Regions from separate parts of the Micromonospora sp. WMMC250 genome, predicted to be linked through region 3. Evidence: riboswitches for the same ligand, from Rfam matches in the RefSeq annotation. Region 3 holds a riboswitch; each other region holds the start of a gene.
What was found. A riboswitch is a leader RNA that binds a small molecule or an ion and turns the genes downstream of it on or off. The one in region 3 is predicted to bind cyclic di-AMP.
Positions count from the first base shown of each region.

Region 1: it holds a riboswitch for cyclic di-AMP, as region 3 does, so the genes downstream of both, O3438_RS12390 (C39 family peptidase) here and O3438_RS03480 (transglycosylase family protein) in region 3, are expected to answer to the same signal.
Region 2: it holds a riboswitch for cyclic di-AMP, as region 3 does, so the genes downstream of both, O3438_RS29855 (coiled-coil domain-containing protein) here and O3438_RS03480 (transglycosylase family protein) in region 3, are expected to answer to the same signal.
Region 4: it holds a riboswitch for cyclic di-AMP, as region 3 does, so the genes downstream of both, O3438_RS22105 (C40 family peptidase) here and O3438_RS03480 (transglycosylase family protein) in region 3, are expected to answer to the same signal.

Region 1 covers NZ_JAPZBJ010000002.1:2,844,637-2,847,824, forward strand. The annotation lists gene O3438_RS12385 (alpha/beta fold hydrolase) at 1-726, opposite strand, end outside; gene O3438_RS12390 (C39 family peptidase) at 861-1,709, opposite strand; cyclic di-AMP (ydaO/yuaA leader) riboswitch at 1,942-2,083, opposite strand; gene O3438_RS12395 (hypothetical protein) at 2,369-3,139, opposite strand.
Region 2 covers NZ_JAPZBJ010000002.1:6,553,162-6,556,349, forward strand. The annotation lists gene O3438_RS29850 (hypothetical protein) at 1-503, opposite strand, end outside; gene O3438_RS29855 (coiled-coil domain-containing protein) at 621-1,685, opposite strand; cyclic di-AMP (ydaO/yuaA leader) riboswitch at 1,690-1,821, opposite strand; gene O3438_RS29860 (cation diffusion facilitator family transporter) at 1,935-2,852, opposite strand; gene O3438_RS29865 (HelD family protein) at 2,959-3,188, opposite strand, start outside.
Region 3 covers NZ_JAPZBJ010000002.1:895,294-898,481, forward strand. The annotation lists gene htpG (molecular chaperone HtpG) at 1-1,262, shown strand, start outside; cyclic di-AMP (ydaO/yuaA leader) riboswitch at 1,557-1,729, shown strand; partial or broken gene O3438_RS03480 (transglycosylase family protein) at 1,908-2,018, shown strand; gene O3438_RS03485 (LysM peptidoglycan-binding domain-containing protein) at 2,040-2,399, shown strand; gene O3438_RS03490 (hypothetical protein) at 2,488-2,823, opposite strand; gene dinB (DNA polymerase IV) at 2,948-3,188, opposite strand, start outside.
Region 4 covers NZ_JAPZBJ010000002.1:4,912,224-4,915,411, reverse strand. The annotation lists gene O3438_RS22110 (N-acetylmuramoyl-L-alanine amidase) at 1-1,587, opposite strand, end outside; cyclic di-AMP (ydaO/yuaA leader) riboswitch at 1,824-1,959, shown strand; gene O3438_RS22105 (C40 family peptidase) at 1,973-3,013, shown strand; gene dcd (dCTP deaminase) at 3,073-3,188, opposite strand, start outside.

The DNA of each region.
Region 1 (3,188 bases), 1.9 Mb from region 3:
CGCCAGCACGGCCGCCGGGTCCTCCACGTGCGCGTTGTGGCCGAGACCGGGCAACGTGGCGACCGGGACCCCGTACTCCTTGAGCTGTTCGTCGCTGACCATCGGGTCGTGTTCCCCGCGCGCCAGCACGACCGGCGCGTCGGTCGCCGCCAGCAGCGCGGCCAGGTCGGGCTCACCGACGGCGAACGCGGTCGGGTCCATGGCGAGGCGCCACCGGCCGTCGACCTGACGCAGGCCGGCGTCCACCACCGGATGGTCCGGCGGGACCAGGCCGGCCAGGCCGGACACCCGAAGGTAGCGGCGCGCGGCCTCGGCGCGGGTGGCGAACCAGCTGACCGGGCGGGCGGCGAGGTCAGCGGCGCGGGTCAGCTCGTCGGGTGACCAGACGGCCTTGATGCCCAGCCCGACCACGGCGTCCACGGGCGTCCCGGCGGCGCGGGCGGCCAGCGCGAGACCGACCACCCCACCCAGCGAGTGCCCGAGCACGACGAGCCGGTCGCCGGGCGCCAGGCCGCGCGCTATCCGGTCGGCGAACCCCGCAAAGGTGTACGACGGCAGCGGCTCCGCCCAGCCGTGGCCGGCGAGGTCCGGTGCCAGCCACCGCCCCGCCCAGCGCTGCTCCAGCAGCGGCGCCCACGGCAACCAGACGTCCCCGGTCGTGCCCATTCCGTGCAGGAGCAGCAGGACCCGCCCGCGACCGGCTTGACCACCCGATTCATCCACCACGGCCGCAGTCTCCCACGGTTCACGGCCCGGTACGAGAGTCGTCCCTCCCGGGAGACGCTGCCGGCACCGACGGAAACGCCGCGGGCGTCGGCCCCTTGTGGGGGACGACGCCCGCGGCGGTCAGCGTGCCTGGGTCAGGCGGAGTAGCCCCGGCTGGCGATCCAGTTGGCCAGGTCGATGGTGGTGATCCAGTACGACGGGTCGGCCGCGTTGGCCGAGTCGGCGATCCGGACGGTACGGCCGTTGTCCTTGTAACCCACGACGGCGATGTAGTGACCGCCACCGTAGGAGTGGTAACCGCCGTCGGTGTCGACGGCGTCGCCGACGACGTTCGCGACCACGCCACGGCCGTCGGTGATGGCCTTGACGACGTCGGCCTGGAGCCGGCCCATCTGGGCCGGGCTGGGGGCGCCGGCGAACATCCGGGTCCGGTACGGGGCGCCCTTCACCTCGGCGTTGAGGACCCGGGTGGTGTCCTCGGCGGAGTTGGTGCCCATCTCGGTGGTGCCCAGCTCGGCGCCGAGCTCCTCCTGGGTGCGGTCGATACCGGCGGCACTGAGGGCGTTCCGGGTGGCCGCCGGGCCGCAGTTGTAGTACGTGTTCTGCGCCTCGTAGTCGTAGTCCAGCACCTTGGTCGCGGGCGGCTTCGGCGGCGTCGGCTTACGGGTGAGGTCGGGGTTGGCCTTGGCCTTGGCCGCCGGCGACGCGGCGGTGGTGGCCGGAGCGGCGGTGCTCGGCGCGGCGCTTGCCGACGGGGACGCCTCACGCACCTCGCCGCGGGAGGCGGCGACGTCGCTGCGCATCTCGGCGACAGTGGTCGCGGTGCGCTGGCCGGCGGGTGCGTCGTCGGCGGTGGTGAGCAGGGCGCCGGTGGTGGTGGCGATCGCGAGGGCCGCAGCCGAGGCGGCAACGATCTGGTACGGGCGCTCGGTGGCGAAACGGCGGAGCTGACGCTGCAGGGTGTGCTTCACGGGGTCCTCCACGGATCGGGGGGAGAGCGGCACACCGGCGACCGGACCGGTATCCGGGCAGGCGCCAGCGCGCGGACCGTGGTCCGCGGATGGTGAACCGCTCAGGGGAACGCCCGGCGTGGCCGGGCGGTTAGGCGATGACCCGGGGGTCAGCTCACCGTCACTGGACGAATGAGCGGGGGCACCGCTGCGCCGTGGAGGCGAGGGAACAACCGAGGGGTGGAAAGGTGCTGCACGAGGATGGAACTCCTTCCGACACCGCCTACCGGGTTAGCTGACGGATTCGGGCGGGAAGATCGCCCTACCGCGGGCTCTGGCTCGCGGATTCACCCCGGACTTACTGGTGGGTCCCCGGTTCGTTCATCACGATTGAGCGGGTCGGCGCGGCGTCGCCTCTTGCGATCGGTTACCGCACCGGACGGGACGACAGTACTGGCCCGTCCGCACCCCTGCCAAGCCAGCACCACCTGCGTAAACCTGAAATGGAGCGGCAATTTCTGCGCGTATTGCCGATGACGTGACTCGATGGGACAAGCGGTTACGGTGACGCCTACGGTCGACAACCGGACAGGCCGCCGAGAATGCGACCAGATTCATCGGAAGATTCGCGCCGATCGTGCCGGACGCCCGAATTCCGGTCGGCGTGAGCCGGCTCACGTCACGGATCGGGCTCAACTCGCCCGCGCCGGCCGCCACCGCGCCACCAGAGCGGGTCGGAACGCACCGGTCACCGCTCGCCGCGCGGGCAGCGGGTTCGGTCGCAGCCGGGCCGCCGCCGCGCAGCTCTCCGTCGCGAGTGCTCGCGCTGAGTCGGCAGCCAGTTCCGCGTCCCGCCAGGCAGCCCGCTCCCGGAATGCGGCGGCCTGGTAGTCGGCCAGCCGGGTGTCCCGGATCGTCCGGCTGAGCAGCACCTCCTGCTCGACCGGGTGCCGCCGGGGATCCCAGCCGCGCCGGTGCGCGAACACGTCGCCGAGTTGCGCCATGCTCAGGTCACCCCGCCAGTACGCCGTCATCGCGGCCCGGTGCAGGTAGCGCTCGCGGGCGGCGTACTCGGCCGGCGTGTGGGGGGTCTGCGGGGTGGGCAGCGCCTCGGCGCCCGCGAAGCGACGGGCGGCGGTGTCCGCCTCGTCGTACGCGGCCCAGGCCCGTTCCATTTCCTCCTGAGCGGTCAACCAGTCAGCACGTCGCCGCTGCGCGGTCCGGGCCGCCCCGGTCGCGGCGACCGCCACCTCCTCGGCGTACCGGCGCATGTCGGCGGCCTCGGCGGCGGCCACCTCACGAGCGGTGAGGGCGGCCGTGTGCGGGTCGTCCGGGGGTGTTTCCCGCTCGGGGCGGGCCACCAGCAGGGCGAGTACGCCCAGGGCCAGCAGGAACAGGGTGGACCAGATGGCGGCGGCCTGCGGCACCTCGGTCACGAACTGGTAGAAGACAGCGGTCTCCATGGTCGGCACCTCGGGAGAGAGCGATGCGATGGGGAGCCCCACCGCCACC
Region 2 (3,188 bases), 5.7 Mb from region 3:
GGCACCGACGTGCGCGCTCTGCTCGCGGTGGTCGTTCGGGCGGCCTGCCGGCGGCCCCACGGCTTGTAGGTGGACAGCACCGTCGCGATGATCATGAGGGTGGTCGACACCGCGGGCGCGATCACCAGGTCGGCGCGATCGCGTGCGGGCAGGGCGGTGCCCAGCGCTCCGGCGTGCCGCAGATTCGGGGTGAGCAGGAACAGCACCAGCCCGACCATCACCGTGGTGATCACGAGTTTGACCAGCACCCACCGGTAGCGCAGGAGGCCCCACGGGGTGAGCAGCGCGCTGACGACACCGATCAGCCAGACCAGGACGCTCAGCGGTGCGAACAGGACGGTGCCGACCAGCGCGCCGACCGGGTAGAAGACGGCCGGGTCGGCGCCCCGCTGTACGGCGATGCCGAGGGTGAGCAGCACCAGGTCCGTGCCGAGCCAGCCCAGCGAGGTGATCAGGTGCAGGGTGAGCAGTGCCTTGCGGGCGGTGGGTGGGATCCGAGGCATACCGCGATGCTGCCCGCCGCTCGTTGCCGGGTCGTCCGACGACCGGCGACATCGGGTGTACGTCCCGCGACGTAGCCGTGGCCGGTGCCCCTCGACGGGGGCGCCGGCCACGAGCGGTCAGTAGACCGACAGGTGTACGTGGTTGGTGTGGTCGCTGGACGGGTCGCCGCCCGCCCCGCTGTACGACTTCCACCCGCTGCTGGGCAGCCAGATCTGCCGGTACCAGATCACGTACAGCACGGCGAGCCGGTCGGCGTTGCGGATGAAGTACGCCGCCAGGTTGTTGCCGTACGTCTTGTCCCCGCCGGTGGCGTCCCCGCCGAAGCCGCCCTTCTGCGCGGCGAAGTCGCAGGCTCGGCCCTTCGGGTGTTCGCCCGAGCCGCCGTTGCGGTGGCAGGAGACGTACCGGGTGAAGCCCGCGGCCTTGGCCTGGTTGAGCGCGTGCAGGGTGCGCGGGGTGATGCAGCCGCTGGCCGGCGTGGGGTCGTCGACGCTGCACGACTCCTTCGGCCAGGAGCCGTCGGAGTTGCGCGGCGCGGCCTTCGCGTTGCTGGTGGAGGTGCCCCGGTTGGAGCCCGTGTCGGCGGTGGTCTGTGGTTTCGGGGTGGTGGCGACGGCCAGGGCCCGCTCGGCCTGCTCCTTGCGCTTGGCCATCACCGCGACCTGTTTGCGTTGCTCGTTGATCTCACCGTCCAGGGCGGCGCGGGTGCGGTTGGCCTGGTCCTTGGTGGTGAGGAGGTCGCGCAGCACCCGGTCCTCGTTGGCGGCCACCGCGTCCAGGGAGGCGGCCCGGTCCATGAAGCCTTCCGGGGTGTTGCTGTTGAGCAGCGCCGAGATGGTGCTGAGGCGGCCGGTGCGGTACGCGACGCCGGCGATCTCGCCGACCTTGCCGCTGCGCTGGTCGAGTTCGACCTCGATGGTCTTCAGTTGGGTGGTGAGCTGCTGCTGCCGCTGCACGGAGGTGTCCAGGGCGCGTTTCGCGTCCAGGTAGCCCTTGCTGGCGGCCTCGAGCTGGGCGCGGAGTGCCGGGGTGCCGCCCTCTTCGTCGGAGTCGGGTGCGGCGGCCCGCTGGCCGGTTGGGGGAGCGGCCGAGGCGGTGCCGGCCGGGAGCGCGACGCCGAGAGCGAGCATCGCGACGATCAGGGCCGCCAGTCGGGCGGCAGGTGGTCGTGCTGGTGCCACTGCGCATTCCTTCCGTCAGCCGCCGACCGGGTTAGCTGACGGGTTCGGGACGGAAGATCCCTACCGCTGACGCGGATGCACCCCAGGAACGTGGTTCCCCGGTTCGCCCGTGTGGGCGATTAGGCGACGACCACCACCGGCGCCGGGAGGCGCCGCCTGGTGGCGGCCGGGACAGAGCCTACCGGTACCGGTGGGGCGGCTGCAGCGAATGTGACGGACGGTGAGTACGTCAGCACGGGGAACTCACCCTCACCACTCGATCGAGCCGCACGCCCCGGAGGCGGCGCCCGGCTCGATCTGCAACGTCGCGTGCTCGATCCGGAAGTCGTCGTGCAGGGCCGTACGCGCGGCGGTGAGCACCGCGCCGACCTCTGCGCCCGGCTCCATGGTGAGGTGTGCGGAGGCCACGTCCATGCCCGAGGTGAGCGTCCAGACGTGCAGGTCGTGCACCTCGACCACGCCGGGGACCGCAGCCAGCCGGTCGTGCACGGCGGTCACCTGGAGGTGTTCCGGTGCGGCCTGCACCAGGATGCGGATGGCTGCCCGGGCCAGCCGCCAGGTGCGCGGCAGGATGAACACACCGATGGCGACGGCGACCAGCGGGTCGGCCCACCACCAGTCGGTGACGGTGATGAGCAGTGCCGCGCCGATCACGCCGACCGAGCCGAGCAGGTCGCCGAGGACCTCCAGGTAGGCACCCTGGATGTTGATGCTCTCCCGCGCGCCGGCGCGCAGGAGGGCGAAGGCGACGATGTTGGCGAGCAGGCCGAGGACGGCCACCACGAGCATCGGACCGGTGATGACCTCGTGCGGGTCGCCGAAGCGGCGGATCGCCTCGATCACCACGTAGACCGCGACGCCGGAGAGCAGGACGGCGTTGGCCAGTGCGGCGAGCACCTCGAGTCGGTAGAGCCCGAAGGTGCGCTGCGGGTCGCCGGTGGCGCGCCGGGTCGCGGTGATCGCGGCGAGCGCCATGCCGATGCCGAGCACGTCGGTGAACATGTGTCCGGCGTCGGAGAGCAGGGCGAGTGACCCGGTGTGCAGGGCGGTGACCGCCTCGACCACCATCAGGGTGGCGAGCAGCCCGAATGCCGCCCAGAGTCGACCCCGGTGTTGGTGTGCGGCATTGGCGACGGATCCGTGGTGGTGGTCATGACCTGCGCCCACGTGAACTACCTTCCGCCGCCGTCCGAGGTCCGGTCCAATGTATGTTCACATCGCAATGTGTGCAAGTGTGCGGGTCGCGCCTCCCGCCGGCGGTCGCTCGCGCAGATCAGCCGGTCGGGTCGATGGTGGTGAGTCGCTGGGTGGCCCGGGACAGCGCCACGTACAGGGTGCGTACCCCGGCACCCGGATCCGCCCGGATCTCGCTCGGGGCGACCAGCACGACTCCGTCGTACTCCATGCCCTTGGCCTCCAGGCTGGTGACCACCTGCAACCTCGGCGCGTCCAGCGCGTCCAGCCAGCCGGCGACCTCGTCGCGACGCGGCACCGGCGTGATCA
Region 3 (3,188 bases):
AACGCCCCGGCGCCGACGGCGAGGCCGCCACCAGCGAGGTGCAGACCCTCAACTCGATGAAGGCGCTCTGGGCGCGGCCCCGCGACGAGGTCGACGCCGCCGAGTACAACGAGTTCTACAAGCACGTCAGCCACGACTGGGCCGACCCGCTCGAGGTCGTGCACATGAAGGGCGAGGGCACCTTCGAGTACGAGGCGCTGCTCTTCCTGCCCAGCCACGCCCCACTGGACCTGTTCTCCCCGCAGGGCCGCCGAGGTGTGCAGCTCTACGTCAAGCGTGTCTTCATCATGGACGACTGCGAGGCGCTCGTCCCGACCTACCTGCGCTTCGTCAAGGGTGTGGTCGACGCGCACGACCTGTCGCTGAACATCTCCCGCGAGATCCTCCAGCAGGACCGGCAGATCCAGATCGTCCGTCGCCGCCTGGTCAAGAAGATCCTCGCCACGGTCAAGGACCTGAAGGCCAACCACGCCGAGCGCTACCGCACCTTCTGGACCGAGTTCGGCGCGGTGGTCAAGGAAGGGCTGATCGACGACACCGACAACCGCGACACCCTGCTGGACATCCTCTCCGTCGCCTCCACCCACGACGCGACCGAGCCCACCGACCTGGCCGGTTACGTCTCGCGGATGAAGGACGGCCAGACCGACATCTGGTACGCCACCGGCGAGTCCCGGGCCGCCATCGAGAACTCGCCGCACCTGGAGGCCTTCCGCGCCAAGGGTCACGAGGTGCTGCTGCTCACCGACCAGGTCGACGAGGTGTGGGTCGAGCGGGTCGGCGCGTACGACGGCAAGACGCTGCGCTCGATCGCCAAGGGCGAGATCGACCTGGACACCGACGAGGAGAAGCAGCAGGCCGAGGCCGAGCGCGAGCAGCAGCGGCAGGAGTTCGCCGGCCTGCTCGACTGGCTCGGCACCACGCTGACCGACAGCGTCCGGGAGGTCCGGCTGTCGTCGCGGCTGACCACCTCACCGGCCTGCGTCGTCGGCGATGCCCACGACCTCACGCCGACCCTGGAGAAGATGTACCGGGCCATGGGGCACGAGGTGCCCCCGACCAAGCGGATCCTGGAGATCAACCCCGGGCACCCGCTGGTCTCCGGGCTGCGCAAGGCCCACGAGCAGGGGAGCGACCAGGCGGCCCTGACCGAGACCGCGGAGCTGCTCTACGGCCTGGCGGTGCTCGCCGAGGGCGGTGAGCTGACCGACCCGGCCCGCTTCACCCGGACGCTCGCCGACCGGCTGGCGCGCACCCTGTAGACGGTCGACACCCGGCCGGCGGGCCACCCGACCAGGGGCCCCGCCGGCCGGTTCGGTGTACGACGTCGAGCAGCCGATCACCAACGGACACGTCGAGTCGCTCGGCGACACACCGTGATCTGGCTGCGTCACGAGCCTGATCGAAACCGGTCCACAGTGCTCTCTGCACAGTGTCCGGCCGGCCGCAACCGCTGCGGACGGCGCCCCGCGTACCCCGGTGAAGAACTTCACAGGGGTTGGGCGATCGTCACCGACCGTGCCTAACGTCGGTCGGGTTCGCCACTGCGGACACCACGGCCGGCAACGCCAAATCCTGCCCCCGGCCGTCGGAACCCAGTCACCCGGGCAGGAGCGGGGGACCCACACGTTCCTCGGTGCATGTCACCTCGGGGTGAAGCCGCCACTGTGCGGCCGGGCTCCTCGGCCCGAACCCGACAGCTCACCTCGCCGGCGTGGAGGAAGCTCACATGACGTCTGTTCACACGCCCCGTCATCGACGGGTCACCACCCGCCGCCTCGCCGTCGGCACCCCTGGCTGTCGGCGCGGTCACCGGCGCTGTCGCCCTCTTCGGCCCGGCCGCCCCGGCGCAGGCCGGAGTCAACTGGGACGCGATCGCCGCGTGTGAGTCCGGCGGTAACTGGAAGATCAATACCGGCAACGGCTACTTCGGTGGCCTGCAGTTCTCGCAGAGCACCTGGGCCGGTTACGGCGGCAAGAAGTACGCCGCCCGCGCCGACCTGGCCAGCCGTGGCGAGCAGATCGCCATCGCCGAGAAGGTGCTCGCCGGGCAGGGCATCGGTGCCTGGCCGACCTGCGGCAAGAAGGGCGGCTCGTCGGGCGGCTCCGCCACGAAGTCGACCGCGAAGCCGACCAAGTCCACTGGGAAGCCGACCAAGTCCACGGCGAAGCCCACCGAGCGGCCGTCGCGCGGCGAGCAGCCGGCGACCCGCAACCATGAGCGCACCGCGTCGCCGGCGGGCGGCCAGGCGTACCTGGTCCAGCCGGGCGACACCCTGTCGGAGATCGCCGACGCCCATCGGGTGTCCGGCGGCTGGCAGGCGCTGTACGAGCACAACCGGAAGCTGATCGGGGCTGACCCCGGTCTGATCTTCCCGGGTCAGAAGCTCAGCCTCTGACCGATGGCACACGAACGCTCGGCCGGGTCACCGGCCGAGCGTTCGTGTGTGCGGTGCTGGTCAGCCCGAGTGGCGGGTCGGGTTCGAGTCACGCCGCCGAGGCGGACGCCTTCGGCGCTCGACGAGACGCGACCGGGCCGGCATTGCGACCCCAGCGAGAGGCCGATGCCAGATCGGTCCCGCCGTCGACGGTCCCGTCGACGGAGTCAGACCCGCTGCGGGACAGACGCAGCGAATGTTCGGCACCCTGACGGGCAGCGCAGGGCCAGGCCTGCCCGGCGCACTGGAGATTGCGGCACTGACCCTCGTCGTCCGGCTCGTGGGCGCTCAACACGTCGATCGCCAGTTGCCAGAGCAGCGGGTCGGTCACGTCGTGCGGGCGCTCGGCGCCGCGGCTCGCTCGGTTGCTGGTGTCGTCGGACATGGTGGGTCCCCCCTTGTCAGGCTGTACCCCTCAAGGGTCACCCGTCGGCCGCCGGCTAAACCGCCGACCTGCTGTGATGTGTCTCCTGTCGCAACTCCGCGCGTGGACACCGCACGCAGATCGGTCAATCCGGCAGCAGCGGCATCTCGACACCCGGCTCCCGGCCGAGCAGGACGGCACGGGTGAGCGCCGTCGAGCCGAACCGGTCGCGGACCGCGTCGACAGCGGCGTCCAACTCCGCGCCCGGGTCGCTGTGGAACGGCAACTCCGGCTGCACCGGACTGTCGTCCAGGTTGCCCACCGACACACCGATCAGCGTGACACCACGACTGTCGATCTCCGGCTGCGCCGCCCGCAGCAACGCG
Region 4 (3,188 bases), 4.0 Mb from region 3:
CCAGATCGCGGTCCAGTCGCCCTGCCGTCCGGCGAGCGCGTACGTCTGCCCGGCGGACGCCCGGGCCCCGTGGTCTGACACGGCCATCGTGTTCGGGGTGCCGTCCGGCCGGAGCGCGATGTCGTTGACCAGCGGCGCGTCCGCGAACGGTGCGCTCCGCAGCACCACCGACGATGAGCCGCGCGGCGCGCACGGAACACCGGCGGTGACGCATCCGGTGAACGCCGGTTGGTTGGTGGCGTAGTCCGGGTCGATCCGGACCAGCCCGGTGGCCGGGGTGCCGGTGTCCAGTCGAGGCGCGTGCAGCAGGTCGAAGTAGTGCGTCCAGTCCCAGTACGGGCCTGGATCCCAGTGCATCCCCCGCACGGTCGAGGCGACGGTGCCGGGCACGTTGTCGTGGCCGATGATGTGCTGGCGGTCCAGCGGGATGCCCAGCCGCAGCGCCAGGTGCCGGACCAGCTTCGCCGAGGTCCGGTACATCGCCTCCGTGTACCAGGTGCCCTGCGCGGCGAACCCCTCGTGTTCGAGACCGATCGACTTGGCGTTGACGTACCAGTTGCCCGCGTGCCAGCCGACATCCTTGGTCTTCACGTGCTGGGCGATGTGCCCGTCGACCGAGCGCAGCGAGTAGTGCCAGCTCACGTACGTCGGGTCCTGGACGAGTTGCAGGGTCGTCGCCCAGCTCGCCTCGGTGTCGTGGATGACGATGTACTCGATCTTCTGCCGGGCGGGCCGGTCGGAGAGATCGTGGTTGCCGTAGTCCCCGTCGCCGAACGCCTCGTAGGGTGCGGGAATCCACTCGCAGGAGATGGTGCGCGGGCACTCCACCCCGTCCGGGCGGGCCAGCCGGCGTAGGCCCAGCCGGTCCAACCAGGAGCGCTGGGGCTGTACCGCGATCGCCGGCAGTGTGATTCGCTGCCCGTCGTCGGTCACCCGGGACTCGCCTGCGGCGATGGTGGTGAAAACCTCGTCGGCGAAGGCCGCCGCGGCGTCGGCGCTGTCCGCACCGGCGTAGCGGGCCACCGCGCCGTACCAGGCCGCCGGGTCGGTGTCCGCGCCGACCGGCGCACCCAACTCCCGCTGGTACGCGCTGAGCAGCGCGGCCCCGCCCCGGATGTTGACCTCCGCATCGGTGCGCAGCGCCTCGGGGGTGGAGCCGGTCAGCGCGGCTGCGGCGTCCACGGTCTGCAACGCGGCGGCGGCCGGCCCGGGGGCCTCGGCGGGCCGGGGCGCGGGCGCCAGGGCCCTCCGGGACTCGTCGCCGCGGGGATCCTCGGCACCGGCGTCGTGGTGGCCGCGCCCGGGTAGGGCGGCGACGTGGCGGGCGTCGGTCAGGTGCATCGGGCCGTAGCCACCGCTCGTGCTCGGTGTGCCGGCGTTGCTGTCCCAGCGGGACTCCAGGTAGGAGACGCCGAGCAGCACGCCGGTCGGTACGCCGTACTCGCTCGCCGCGGCGGCGTACTGCTGCTGGCGGTCGGTGGTGGGTGCGGCGGCGGCCGCCGCCGAAAGTGGCACCGCGCTCGCGGCGGCGATGACGGTGGTGGCGAGCAGTGCGCGCCAGCCGGTCGACAGGGTTGGATGGTGCATCGAACCCCCTAGATTCTCGCGGGTAGAGGTCAGGTCACCATCGCGCCGCTGGAGAGTCCGCGTCAATACCTTTCCATGTTTCGACTTCCTCGGAAAGAAATCTTCACACCGGGCCGGTGACCCCCGCTCGATCGGTACGGAGTGTCACGGCCGCACGGGTTGCGGATTGGTAACAGGCGTCTCTACTCTGGTCATTCGTCGGCCCGATAGCAGCTCCGCCCAGCCCGGGCGGTAACGGACCGACACCGCCGAGTCGTTTCCGAGCGAACCGGGGACCCAGGTCCCTCGGGGTGAATCCGCAGCCACTGCGGTAGGGCGCCGACTTCCCGCCCGAACCCGTCAGCTAACCCGGTAGGCGGTCAGGAAGAAGGAGTACGGAACCCCGGTGGCACTCCATGCCCCGCGGCCGTCGTCCGAGCGGTCGGCAACAGCCGGCCCGACGCCGATCGTGCCGCGCCCACGCTGGTCCCGCTTCACCACCGCTCTCGCCGCACTGGTCGGCGTCGCCGTCGTCCTGACGGGCAGCGCCACGGCGTCCCACGCCGACCCGTCCGTCGCGGAGATCGAGCGTCAGATCGACGAGGACTGGAACAAACTCGAACCGATCATCGAACGGCACAACGCCACCCGGACCGACCTCGCCGTCAAGCGCAAGCAGGCGGACGCTCTGGCCACCCGCATCGCCCCGCTCGAACAGCAGGTCGACGCCGCGATGGACAAGGTCAGCGCCCTCGCCGTGCGGGCGTACAAGGGTGAGACCGTCTCGACAGTCAACGCGATGCTGGGCAGCCGGTCACCGAGCGAGGTGGTCAGTCAGCTCGAGATGCTCGACCGGTTCGCGCACAACCAGCAGCAGGACGTCCGCGAGGTGGCCGACCTGCGGGACGAGTTGGCCGCGCAGAAGGCGCCGCTGGACGAGATGGTGGCCCAACTGACCCGTACCGAGGCGCAGTTGGCGGCGAAGAAGAAGCAGATCAACGAAGAGATCGACCGGCTGCAGAAGCTCCGCCTCAAGGTGTACGGCAACGGTGGCGGTGGCTCGTTGCGCCCCGCGCCCTGCCCCGGCAGTTATCCCGGCGGGGCCGCGGGTGTCGCGGTGAAGTTCGCCTGCGCACAGATCGGCAAGCCCTACGTGTGGGGCGCCGAGGGACCCAACTCCTATGACTGCTCCGGGCTGATGCTGGCCGCCTGGGCGAAGGCCGGTGTGTCGTTGCCGCACAACGCCGCCCAGCAGAGCCGCGTCACCAAGGACGTCAGCAAGGGCGACCTGCGCCCCGGCGACCTGGTCTTCTACTACAGCGACATCCACCACGTCGGCATGTACGTCGGCGGTGGCTGGGTGGTGCACGCCTCGCAGGCCGGCCAACCGGTCAAGATGAAGAAGGTCGACGACGGCCCGATCCACAGCTACGGCCGTCCCGGCTGACCGGGAGTGACCGAAGGGCCCGTCGCGATCCGTCGCGGCGGGCCCTCGTCGTCACGGGTTCAGCGGGTGGGCCAGGTGCGCCAGTGCTGCCAGGCACGGCTCGGCGTCGGGCCTCGCTGGCCCTGGTAGCGGGATCCGTAGACCACCGAGCCGTACGGGTGCTCGGCCGGCGAGG